2 regions of the Pseudomonas sp. SCB32 genome follow, and region 2 is predicted to be linked to the other one. Evidence: predicted binding sites of a transcription regulator. Region 2 holds the regulator's gene; the other holds the start of a gene.

Region 1 (5,973 bases), 1.5 Mb from region 2:
GCCTCTCTGTATGGAGAAAATTCAAGGGTGTTGAATCTGTAATGCTTTTTGCCGATTCGTCAGGCTATCCCCACATCCGGTGATCCCGAGAGAGGAGGAGCGACGACATGACCGGCATGAGCGATGTACGCCTGACCCTGTATCAACAGGAGCTGCTGGGCCTTCCCGAACCCCGTGTGATTCCGAGTGGCCCGCAGGAAAGCCGCTGGCAGCAGTTCTGGCGCCGACTGCGCACCCGCAAGCAATTGCTGGAGCTCTCCGACGAACAACTGCGCGATATCGGCGTCAGCCGAGAGCAGGCGCGGCTGGAGGCGATGCGGCCGTTCTGGCGCTGCTGACCAGAAGCTGACCATTCAGGGAGTACTTATGAGCGAGACGCGTGCTGCTGTGTTCGAACGGATCGCCGGCGAACTCGGCTACGACTTCAGCGGTGAAATGAAGATCGGTGGGAACTACGTGCCTTTCCTCATCGAGGGAAATCAGGTGCACCTCAGTGGGCAGATTCCACGGGTGGGCAATGAGATCGTCGTTACCGGTCGGGCGGGCAGCGAGGTGTCGTTGGCCGACGCCCAGTTGGCCGCCAAGGTCTGCGTGATGCGGGCGCTGGCGCTGTTGCGGCAGGCGCTGGGCGATCTGGACCGCGTGCGCAAGGTCCTGCAGCTCAATGTGTTCGTACAGTCGGCGGAGCACTTCACGCAACAGAGCGAGGTGGCCGACGGCGCGTCGGCCGTGCTGTATGAGGTGCTGGGCGCGGCCGGCGTGCACACGCGCACTTCGGTCGGTGTCTATCAGTTGCCGAAGAATGCGACGGTCGAGTTGAACCTCCTCGCCGTCGCGCAGGACCTGCCCGGCTAGTGCCCCGCCCGGTACTGCAGCGCTTCGGCCAGGTGGGGGCGGGCGATGCTCTCCGCCTGCTGCAGGTCGGCCAGGGTGCGCGCCACCTTGAGAATCCGGTGCAGGGCGCGCAACGAAAGGTTCAGGCGCTCGCCGGCTTTTTCCAGCCATGCCTGGTCTTCCGGGCTCAATGCACAATGTTGGTGCATCTTCTTCAGGTCGAGGAAAGCATTTGCGCAGCCCTGTCGGTCCAGCTGGCGCTGGCGCGCGGCGGCGACCTGCACGGCCAGCTCGGCACTGCTGGTGCTGGGGCCGCTGGGGGCGAGGCTGGTGCTCTCGCGGCTGACAGTCAGGTGCAGGTCGATGCGGTCCAGTAGCGGCCCGGAGAGCTTGGCGCGATAGCGCTGGATCTGTTCCGGCGTGCAGCGGCAGCGGCCGCTGGGGTCGCCGAGATAGCCGCACGGGCAGGGGTTCATCGCCGCCACCAGCTGGAAGCGAGCCGGGAAGCGCACGCGGCCGTTGGCGCGGGAGATGACAATTTCGCCACCTTCCAAGGGTTCTCTCAGCACCTCAAGCACCTTGCGATCGAACTCCGGAAGCTCATCCAGGAAAAGCACCCCTTCATGGGCCAGCGTGATCTCACCCGGCTGTGGGCGACTGCCGCCGCCGACCAGCGCGGGTGCCGACGCCGTATGGTGCGGCTGGCGGAAGGGGCGTTGCGGCCAGTGGGTCAAGGGGCCGCGTCCGGCGACGGAATGGATTGCCGCCACCTGCAAGGCTTCGTCTTCATCCAGTGGCGGCATCAGGCCGGGCAGGCGGCTGGCCAGGAGTGTCTTGCCGGTGCCGGGCGGGCCGCTGAGCAGGAGGTTGTGCGCCCCGGCGGCGGCCACCAATAGGGCGCGCTTGGCAGCCGTCTGGCCCTGCACTTCGGCAAGATCGGGGTAGGGCGGCGTGCTGCGCAGCAGGCCGTTCGCCTCGTAGGGACGCAGGCGCTCCTGGCCGCTGAAGTGCGCGGCCAGTTCCAGCAGATGGCCGACCGCATAGACGGTCAGCCCGCTGGCGAGGCTGGCTTCCTCGGCATTCTCCTTCGGCACCACCAGCGCCCGCCCGGCGGCGCGGGCGGCCAGTGCGGCGGGCAATACGCCAGGCACCGGGCGCAGGGTGCCGGACAGCGCCAGTTCACCCAGGCATTCCAGATCATCCAGGCCGCTGGCATCGGCGAGTTGCCCGCTGGCGGCGAGGATGCCCAGGGCAATGGCCAGGTCGAAGCGCCCGCCGTCCTTCGGCAGGTCGGCCGGGGCGAGATTCAGGGTGATGCGACGGGCGGGGAAGTCGAAGCCGGCATTGAGCAGGGCGCTGCGGACGCGGTCCTTGCTCTCCTTCACGGCGCCTTCGGGCAGGCCGACCAGGGTCAGCGACGGCAGGCCGTTGGCCAGATGCGCCTCGACGGTGACACCGGGTGCTTCTACACCGACCTGGGCACGGCTGTGGACGACGGCGAGGGACATGGATCACTCCTTGATCGCATGCCGCCCCGCCGGTGGAGCTTCCCTGCCTGTTTTACTCGGCTGGGGCGGCGTCGGCGGGCGGCGAGAGCCTGGCTTCCATTTCCGCGACCTTGGCTTCCAGGGCCTCGAGGCGTGCGCGGGTGCGGGCGAGCACCACCATCTGGCTGTCGAACTCGTCACGGCTGACCAGGTCGAGCTTGCTGAAGGCGCTCTGCATCAGAACCTTGAACTGGGCTTCCAGCTCGGCCTTCGGCAAGGGCGATTCGCCGCCGAACAGGCGTCCGGCTTGTTGGCTGATGGCATCGAGGAAGGCTTTGGGCGGCAGCATGGTTCATGGGTTCCGGATTGAATCAGAGCGCAGTCTATCACGCAGCCGGTGGCGGCTGCGGCGTGCGGGGTTGCACGCTTTTTGAGCAGTGTGTCCGCTCACCGTGCATGTTTTCGGTGCGCCACAAGGGCGCTGGCGAATCGCCAGAAAGCCGCATTTCGGACCAAGTGCCTGATGTCTCGGGCATTTCCGGGAACTGGCAAGCTTCATGCTTTGGGGCAGATATGGCGTGCACCGATGCAGTTCCGGTGCAGCAGGCGAAGCGGTGGATCGCAACGCATCAAGCGGCTGGATAAGAGTCGGAGTGCTGAGGTAGGGCGGCCGGCGCATTACAAAAGCCAGACACTGCGCTTAGACTTGTCTCCGGGTTCGTTCTTCCTGGGGCGGGTCCACCAAAACACGGGAGAGAGTTACATGAAGCTAGTCACAGCCATCATCAAGCCGTTCAAGCTGGACGACGTTCGTGAGTCGCTGTCCGAGATCGGCGTGCAGGGCATCACTGTGACCGAAGTCAAGGGCTTCGGCCGGCAGAAGGGCCACACCGAGCTGTACCGTGGCGCGGAATACGTCGTCGATTTCCTGCCTAAGGTGAAGATCGACGTCGCCATCGCCGATGACCAACTGGATCGTGTTATCGAAGCCATCACCAAGGCCGCCAACACCGGGAAGATCGGTGACGGCAAGATCTTTGTCGTAAATCTGGAACAGGCCATTCGTATCCGTACCGGCGAAACCGGCACCGACGCGATCTAAGCCAAGCCCACACCGAACCCCACGCCCCAGGAGAAACACAATGACTCTGCGCAGATACGCAGGGCTAGGCGCCCTATTGCCTCTCGCAATGCCCGGACTGGCCCTGGCCGATGAGGCCGCGGCCCCCGTCCTGAACAGCGGTGACACCGCCTGGATGCTGATTTCCAGCGCGCTCGTGCTGCTGATGACCATCCCTGGCCTGGCGCTGTTCTACGGCGGCATGGTGCGCGCCAAGAACGTGCTGTCGATCATGATGCAGTGCTTCGCGATCACCGCGCTGGTCAGCATCCTCTGGGTCGTCTATGGCTACAGCCTGGCCTTCGACACCGTGGGCATGGCAAAGGGCGTGACCAACTTCGCTTCTTTCGTCGGCGGCCTGGACAAGGCGTTCCTCGCCGGCCTGACCAGCAACGGCCTGACCTCCGCCACCGCGCTGTTCCCCGAAAGCGTGTTCGTGATGTTCCAGATGACCTTCGCGATCATCACCCCGGCGCTGATCGTCGGCGCCTTCGCCGAGCGCATGAAATTCTCCGCCCTGCTGATCTTCACCGCGCTGTGGTTCACCCTGGTCTACGCGCCGATCGCCCACATGGTCTGGAGTGGTGACGGCGGCCTGCTGTGGGACTGGGGCGTACTGGACTTTGCCGGTGGCACCGTGGTGCACATCAACGCCGGTGTGGCGGGCTTGGTTGCCGCGCTGGTGATGGGCAAGCGCAAGGGCTACCCGAATGCCGCCATGGCGCCGCACAACCTGGGCTACACCCTGATCGGCGCCGCCCTGCTGTGGGTCGGCTGGTTCGGCTTCAACGCCGGCTCCGCCGCCGCCGCCAACGGCACCGCCGGCATGGCCATGCTGGTCACCCAGATCGCCACCGCTGCCGCCGCCCTGGGCTGGATGTTCGCCGAGTGGATCACCCACGGTAAGCCGAGTGCCCTGGGCATCGCTTCCGGCGTGGTTGCCGGCCTGGTCGCCGTCACCCCGGCCGCCGGCACCTGCGGCCCGATGGGCGCCATCGTGATCGGCCTGGCCGCCGGCGTGATCTGTTTCTTCGCCGCCACCAGCCTCAAGCGCGCGGTCGGCTACGACGACTCGCTGGACGCCTTTGGTGTACACGCGGTCGGCGGTATCGTCGGCGCCCTGCTCACCGGTGTGTTCGCAGCGCCGGCCCTGGGCGGCTTCGGCACCGTCACCAACATCGGCGCCCAACTGTTCATCCAGTTCAAGGGCGTGGCCTTCACCATTGGCTACACCGCGATCGTCAGCTTCGTGATCCTCAAGGTGCTGGACCTGGTGATGGGCCTGCGCGTCACCGAGGAAGAGGAAACCATGGGTCTGGACCTCTCCCTGCACAACGAGCGCGGCTACAACCTGTAAGGGTTCGCGCAAGTTCGACGAAGGGCGCCTACGGGCGCCCTTTGTTTTTTTGAGCATCACGCTAGAATGCGCGCGCATCACCGTTCCCGACGGAGGAGGGCCCGCCATGTGGCAGCAGAAATCCATCACCCTGCGCCCTCGTTCGCGAGGTTTCCACCTGGTCACCGAGGAAGTTCTGGCCGCGTTGCCGGAACTCGCGCAGTGCCGCGTCGGTCTGCTGCACCTGCTTTTGCAGCACACCTCGGCATCGCTGACGGTGAACGAAAATGCCGATCCCTCGGTGCGCCGCGACTTCGAGCGATTCTTCAATCGCCTGGTGCCGCAGGGCGAGGGCGGTTACGAACATGATTACGAAGGCCCTGACGATTTGCCGGCGCACTTCAAGGCCAGCCTGCTGGGCTGCCAGCTGACCCTGCCGATACAGGATGGCCACTTGGCAATGGGCACCTGGCAGGGTATCTATCTCGGCGAGCACCGTGACCACGGGGGCCCGCGCAGGATAGTGGCGACCTGGCAGGGCGAGCTTGTGTGAATTTTTTCCAGCTGCGTTCGTCAAAGCGCGCAGCTGGGCTATAACTAACGTGCTTTGCAGCACCACAGAGGTTGAATAATGAGCGACGAAGAACTGGAACAGGACGAGCTGGACGGCGCCGACGAGGACGATGGCGAGGAACTCGCCGCGGCTGACGATGGCGATACCGAAGCAGACAGCGGCGATGGGGATGAAGCCCCTTCTTCCAAGGGCGGTGGCAAGAAAGCCAAGGCCTCGGTAGAGGAAGAGGAACTGCCCTCGGTCGAAGCCAAGCAGAAGGAGCGCGATGCCCTGGCCAAGGCGATGGAGGACTTCCTCACTCGCGGTGGCAAGGTGCAGGAGATCGAACCCAACGTGGTCGCCGATCCGCCCAAGAAGCCGGATAGCAAATACGGCAGCCGCCCTATCTGATATCTGACGTGACATGAAAAAGCCCCGCCACTCCCGAGAGGGAATGGCGGGGCTTTTTCATGTCTGTTTGCGCGATTTCAGCGTCTATTGGTGTTCGCGCGTCACACCCTACGGGATGTGCCGGCTCGTGCGGGTGTCCCCTGTAGGAGCGGGCCATGCCCGCGATTCGCGCGCATGGCGCGCTCCTACAAAAGCTGAAGCCTCAGAGTTTTGCCAACACCGCCGGCAGCTC
Region 2 (5,973 bases):
GAACACCCACCAGGGTTGCCGCGTCTACGGCAACAGCCACGGCTTCGTCGGCGCCTACGCGAGTACCCGGCACAGCCTGAGCTGCGTGATGATCGCCGAAGGTCAGGGCCAGATGCAGCGGGACTACTGGTATGACGTCAATCGCCGTGGCGAGCTGCTGGCCAGCTCTGAGTCGATCGGCCGTCGCGCCGCTGAGCGTGCCGCCAGTCGACTGGGCGCGCGGCCGGTGGATACCGCCGAGGTTCCGGTGCTGTTCGCGCCAGAGGTGGCGGTAGGTCTGTTCGGCCACTTCCTGTCGGCAATTTCCGGCGGCAGCCTGTACCGCAAGTCGTCGTTCCTCGAAGGCACGCTGGGGCAGCGTCTGTTCCCCGAGTGGCTGACCCTGGATGAGCGTCCGCTGCTGGCTGGCGCGCTGGGCAGTGCATCCTTCGATAACGATGGACTGGCGACCTATGGCAAGCCCTTCGTCGAAGGTGGCGACCTGGTCTCCTACATCCTCGGCACCTATTCCGGCCGCAAGCTGGGCATGCCAAGCACCGCGAACGCCGGTGGCGTGCACAATCTGTTCGTCAGCCATGGCGACGAGGACCAGGCGGCGCTGATCCGACGCATGGGCCGGGGCCTGCTGGTGACCGAGCTGATGGGGCAGGGGGTGAACCTGGTGACGGGCGATTACTCCCGCGGCGCGGGCGGCTACTGGGTCGAGAACGGCGAGATCCAGTTCCCGGTGCAGGAAGTCACCATTGCTGCGAATCTGCGAGATCTGTTCCGCAACATCGTGGCCATTGGCAATGACGTTGAGTACCGCGGCAACCTGCACACCGGCTCTGTGCTGGTGGAGCGCATGACGGTCGCCGGCAACTGATTGCCTTACCCATGAAAAAGCCCGCCATCTGGCGGGCTTTTTTTATTCAGCGGGAATCGCTCACTCGCCTTCGTCGAAGTAGTTGTTGATCAATTCGACCAGCGCGTTCAGTGCATCGTCTTCCTGCTCGCCTTCTGCGGCAATGTGCAGGTTGGTGCCCTTGCCGGCAGCCAGCATCATCACGGCCATGATGCTCTTGCCGTCGACGGTGCTTTCCGGGTTGCGCCCTACGCGAACCTGGCAGGGGTAACGTCCCGCCACGCCGACGAATTTGGCTGCCGCGCGGGCGTGCAGACCAAGCTTGTTGATGATGGTGATTTCGAGGGCGGGCATCGCGAGGGGCTGTCCTTTGTTGTGTGTTGCTACTAGCTCAGGTCGCGGTGGCGAATCTGCACGTTGGTGAGGGTTTCCTTGAGGGCCTTGCCAATGCGCTCGGCCAGGTAGGTCGAGCGGTGCTGGCCGCCGGTACAACCAATGGCGACGGTGACATAGGCCCGGTTGCTCGCGGCGAAGCGCGGCAGCCATTTGTTCAGGTAGCCGAGGATATCCTGGTACATCTCCTCGACATCGGGTTGTGCCGCCAGGTACTCCTGGACATCCGCATCGAGCCCGGTGTGCTCGCGCAGCTCGGGCTTCCAGTACGGATTGGGCAGGCAGCGCACATCGAACACCAGATCGGCGTCCACTGGCATGCCGCGCTTGAAGCCGAAGGATTCGACCAGGAAAGCGGTGCCCAGTTCGGGCTTGTTGAGCAGGCGCAGCTTGAGTACGTCGCGCAGCTGATAGAGGTTCAGGTGCGTGGTGTTGAGCTTGAGGTCGGCCAGGTCGGCGATCGGCGCCAGCAGAACGGCTTCGTCAGCGATGGCTTCGGCCAGCGAGCGACTGTCGCTGGTCAGCGGGTGCCGGCGGCGCGTCTCGGAGAAGCGCTTGAGCAGGGTTTCATCATCGGCGTCGAGGTACAGCACATCGCACTGGATGTGCTTGTCGCGGGCCTCCTGCAGCAGTTCGGGGAAGCGCTGCAACTGGCTGGGCAGGTTGCGGGCGTCGATGGAGACGGCCACCTGCGGGTGCAGCAGCTCGGTGTGCAGCAACGCTCGCTGTGCCAGGTCTGGGAGCAGGCTGGCGGGCAGGTTGTCGATGCAGTAGAAACCGTTGTCCTCGAGCACGTTGAGCGCAGTGCTCTTACCCGAGCCGGACCGTCCGCTGATGATGATCAGGCGCATGATCAGTGGCCGTTCTGGAAGTCCACGACGATCCGGTACAGCTCCTCGCCGTTGGCGGCGTGGCGCAGGCGGTCACGGACGTCGGAACGGTCGAGCATGGAGGCAATCTGCCGGAGCAGCTCCAGGTGCTCTTCGGTGGCGGCCTCGGGCACCAGCAGGACGAAGACGAGATCGACCGGTGCGCCGTCGAGGGCGTCGAAGTCGACCGGGGCGTCCAGGTGCAGGATGGCGCTGATGGGGGACTGGCAGCCGGGAAGGCGGCAGTGCGGAATGGCGATGCCATTGCCGAATCCAGTGGAGCCCAGGCGTTCACGGGCCACCAGATTTTCAAAGATGTCTTGCGCATCGAAACCTGGCAGCTCGCGAGCTACCAGGTTTGCGATTTGTTCAAGGACGCGTTTTTTGCTGCCGCCCGGCACGTTCACCAGGGAACGGCCGGGGGTCAGGATTTGCTCGAGTCGAATCATAGGGAGGGGTTAACGAACACCAACACCCTGCTGGCGTTCGAGGTATTTTTCCTTGTGCTTGATCAGTTGGCGGTCGAGCTTGTCGGTGAGCAGGTCGATGGCCGCGTACATGTCCTCATGTTCGGCACAGGCCACCACTTCGCCACCTGCGATATGCAGGGTGGCTTCGATTTTCTGCTTTAGCTTTTCGACCTCCATGATGACCTGAACATTGGTGATCTTGTCGAAGTGGCGCTCCAGTCGGCCGAGTTTTTCGCCGACATAGTCGCGCAGGGCGTCGGTCACATCCAGTTGATGTCCACTGATGTTGACTTGCATACCGCTTTCTCCTTATTGCCCGTGTGTAAGTGGCAGGTTAGATGGCCTGCCGCCGGAACACTTTGGCGTGGATCAACGTCATACCAGTCGCTTGCGTTCGCTGGAGGGAGCAATCCCCAAGGACTCCCGGTACTTGGCGACGGTGCGACGTGCCACTTGAATGCCCTGTGCCTCCAGTAAACCAGCGATCTTGCTGTCACTCAATGGCTTTTTCGGACTTTCCGCCGCGACCAGTTTCTTGATGATCGCGCGGATCGCGGTGGACGAGCATTCGCCACCCTCGGAGGTGCTGACGTGGCTGGAGAAGAAGTACTTCAGCTCGAAGATGCCACGTGGCGTGTGCATGAATTTCTGCGTGGTGACGCGCGAGATGGTCGACTCGTGCATGCCTACCGCTTCGGCGATGTCATGCAGGACCAACGGCTTCATCGCCTCCTCGCCGTATTCGAGGAAGCCACGCTGATGTTCGACGATCTGGGTCGCCACCTTCATCAGTGTCTCGTTGCGGCTCTGCAGGCTCTTGATGAACCAGCGCGCTTCCTGCAGTTGGTTGCGCATGAAGGTGTTGTCGGCGCTGGAGTCGGCGCGGCGCACCAGGCCCGCATACTGCGAGTTGACGCGCAGGCGCGGCACGGCTTCCTGGTTGAGCTCCACCAGCCAGCGCTCGTTATGTTTCCGAACGATGACATCCGGCACCACGTACTCGGCTTCACCAGACTCGATCTGCGAGCCCGGACGCGGGTGCAGTGACTGGATCAGCTCGATGGTTTCGCGCAGCTCGTCTTCCTTGAGCTTCATGCGGCGCATCAGCTGGCTGTAGTCGCGGCTGCCGAGCAGGTCGAGGTGGTCGGCGACCAGTTTCTGGGCGTCGGCCAGCAGGTAAGTGTTGGCCGGCATCTGGCGCAGCTGCAGCAACAGGCATTCGCGCAGGTTGCGCGCGCCCACGCCGGCGGGCTCCATCTGCTGTACGCGGCGCAGGACAACCTGCACTTCGTCCATCTCCACACCCAATTCGGGGTCGATGGAGGCGAGGATGTCGTCGAGGGATTCTTCGAGGTACCCGTCGTCGTTGATGCCGTCGATGATGCTCAAGGCTATCAGGCGGTCAGTGTCGGACATCGGTGCCAGGTTGAGCTGCCAGAGCAGGTGGCTCTGCAGGCTTTCGCCCGCGGAGGTACGGGCGGTGAAGTCCCACTCGTCGTCGTCGCTGGCGGGCAGGCTGCTGGCGCTGGTCTGGTAGATGTCCTCCCAGGCGGTATCAACTGGAAGTTCGCTGGGAATGCACTCGGCCCACTGGTCTTCATCGAGACTGTCGGCAGTGGGAGTGGTGCTTTCCTGGAAACTGTCCTGGGAGTTGCTGGTGGCGCCGTTGGCGCCCGACTCGGCGCCGTCCGCCATGGGATCGCTGTTGTCGTAATCCTCGCCCTCTTCCTGGCGCTCCAGCATCGGGTTGGACTCCAGGGCTTCCTGGATTTCCTGTTGAAGGTCCAGTGTGGAGAGCTGGAGCAGTCGGATGGCCTGTTGCAGCTGCGGGGTCATCGTCAGCTGCTGGCCCATCTTGAGGACGAGCGATGGTTTCATGGCTGGAACTAGGCACCTTGTTCGCTGGCGCAGCAAGCGCCATATCCACGACTACGGACGCCTAGGCGCCGCGAGGAAGCAAATTATATGCCTGAGTCTGGACGCTTTGCCTAGGGGCTGTCGACCTTTCGTTACAACCTGATTATCGGGCAAGTGCGAGGCAGCGGGACGCGCGGCGCGGAATGAGGGTCCGGACCGTCAGGGAAGGAGGTGGGGCGCCGCCGGGAGGGCGGCTTCCGGGTCAGAGGCGGAACTCGTGACCCAGATAGACTTCCTTCACCAGATCGTTGGCGAGGATGGTCTCGGCGCTACCTTCGGCGATCAGCTGGCCATCGTTGACGATGTAGGCGGTTTCGCAGATATCCAGCGTCTCGCGGACGTTGTGGTCGGTGATCAATACACCGATACCCTTGGCCTTGAGGTGATGGATGATCTGTTTGATGTCGCCCACGGAAATCGGGTCGACGCCAGCGAAGGGTTCATCCAGGAGGATGAACTTCGGGGAGCTGGCCAGTGCGCGGGCGATTTCCACGCGGCGTCGCTCACCACCGGACAGGCTCATGCCGAGGTTGTCGCGGATGTGGTGGATGTGGAACTCCTCGAGCAGGCTTTCCAGGGCTTCCTGGCGGCCGCTGCGATCCAGGTCGCTGCGGGTTTCGAGGATGGCGCTGATGTTGTCGGCCACCGACAGCTTGCGGAAGATCGAGGCCTCCTGTGGCAGGTAGCCGATTCCGGCGCGCGCACGGCCATGCATGGGCAGGTGCGTGACGTCCTGGTTGTCGATGCGTACCACGCCCTGGTCGGCGCGGACCAGGCCGACGATCATGTAGAAGCAGGTGGTCTTGCCCGCTCCGTTGGGGCCGAGCAGGCCGACGATCTGTCCGCTGTCGATGCTCATGCTGACGTCGCGGACCACTTGCCGGCTCTTGTAGCTCTTGGCGAGGTGCTGGGCGGTGAGCGTAGCCATTACTGCGCTTGATCCTGCTTTTTCTTGGGCTGGATGACCATGTCGATACGCGGGCGCGGTGTGGTCACCTGGGCGCCAGTGGCGCGGCCTGCGTTGACGATCTGGCGCTGGGTGTCGTAGACGATCTTCTCGCCTTCGAAGGTATTGCCTTCCTGAATGACTTTCGCCTGGTCGATCAGTACGACGCGGTTCTGCGCGACGAAGTACTGGATCGTCAGACCGTAGGCCTTGGTGACTTCCTTTTCCGGCGATGGCTTCTGCTCGAAATAGGCAGGCTTGCCCACCGAGGTCACGACCTCGATATCGCCGTTCTTGTTCTGCTTGAGTGTGACGGTATTGCCGGTCAGCTTCATGCTGCCCTGGGTTACCACCACGTCGCCGCGATAGACGGCCACACCCTGCTTATCGTCCAGTTCGGCGCTGTCGGCCTGGACGCGGATGGGCTGTTCCCGGTCGGTGGGAAGAGCCCAGGCGGCGTGGCTACCGATGGCGGCAGCGAGGCTGAAGAGAAGGGGGAGGGTTTTAACGAGCCTCATGCTGACCTCTTACGTT

Evidence for each region. The regulator sigma-54, encoded in region 2, starts transcription at its own class of promoters, with help from an activator protein. The targets are predictions, from matches to a motif close to ANTGGCATNNANNTTGCTNT.
Region 1: the regulator sigma-54 is predicted to act here: its motif matches at 2,866-2,885, upstream of glnK (P-II family nitrogen regulator).

What each region holds. Positions count from the first base shown of each region.
Region 1 is NZ_CP045118.1:5,967,267-5,973,239, reverse strand. It holds gene GA645_RS27205 (DUF1127 domain-containing protein) at 108-338, shown strand; gene GA645_RS27200 (RidA family protein) at 367-855, shown strand; gene GA645_RS27195 (YifB family Mg chelatase-like AAA ATPase) at 852-2,342, opposite strand; gene GA645_RS27190 (accessory factor UbiK family protein) at 2,395-2,670, opposite strand; gene glnK (P-II family nitrogen regulator) at 3,085-3,423, shown strand; gene GA645_RS27180 (ammonium transporter) at 3,464-4,798, shown strand; gene GA645_RS27175 (secondary thiamine-phosphate synthase enzyme YjbQ) at 4,905-5,330, shown strand; gene sutA (transcriptional regulator SutA) at 5,409-5,741, shown strand; gene GA645_RS27165 (HAD family hydrolase) at 5,944-5,973, opposite strand, start outside.
Region 2 is NZ_CP045118.1:1,180,381-1,186,353, forward strand. It holds gene pmbA (metalloprotease PmbA) at 1-865, shown strand, start outside; gene GA645_RS05480 (HPr family phosphocarrier protein) at 926-1,198, opposite strand; gene rapZ (RNase adapter RapZ) at 1,231-2,088, opposite strand; gene ptsN (PTS IIA-like nitrogen regulatory protein PtsN) at 2,091-2,555, opposite strand; gene hpf (ribosome hibernation-promoting factor, HPF/YfiA family) at 2,565-2,873, opposite strand; gene GA645_RS05500 (RNA polymerase factor sigma-54) at 2,952-4,454, opposite strand; gene lptB (LPS export ABC transporter ATP-binding protein) at 4,696-5,421, opposite strand; gene lptA (lipopolysaccharide transport periplasmic protein LptA) at 5,421-5,957, opposite strand; gene lptC (LPS export ABC transporter periplasmic protein LptC) at 5,944-5,973, opposite strand, start outside.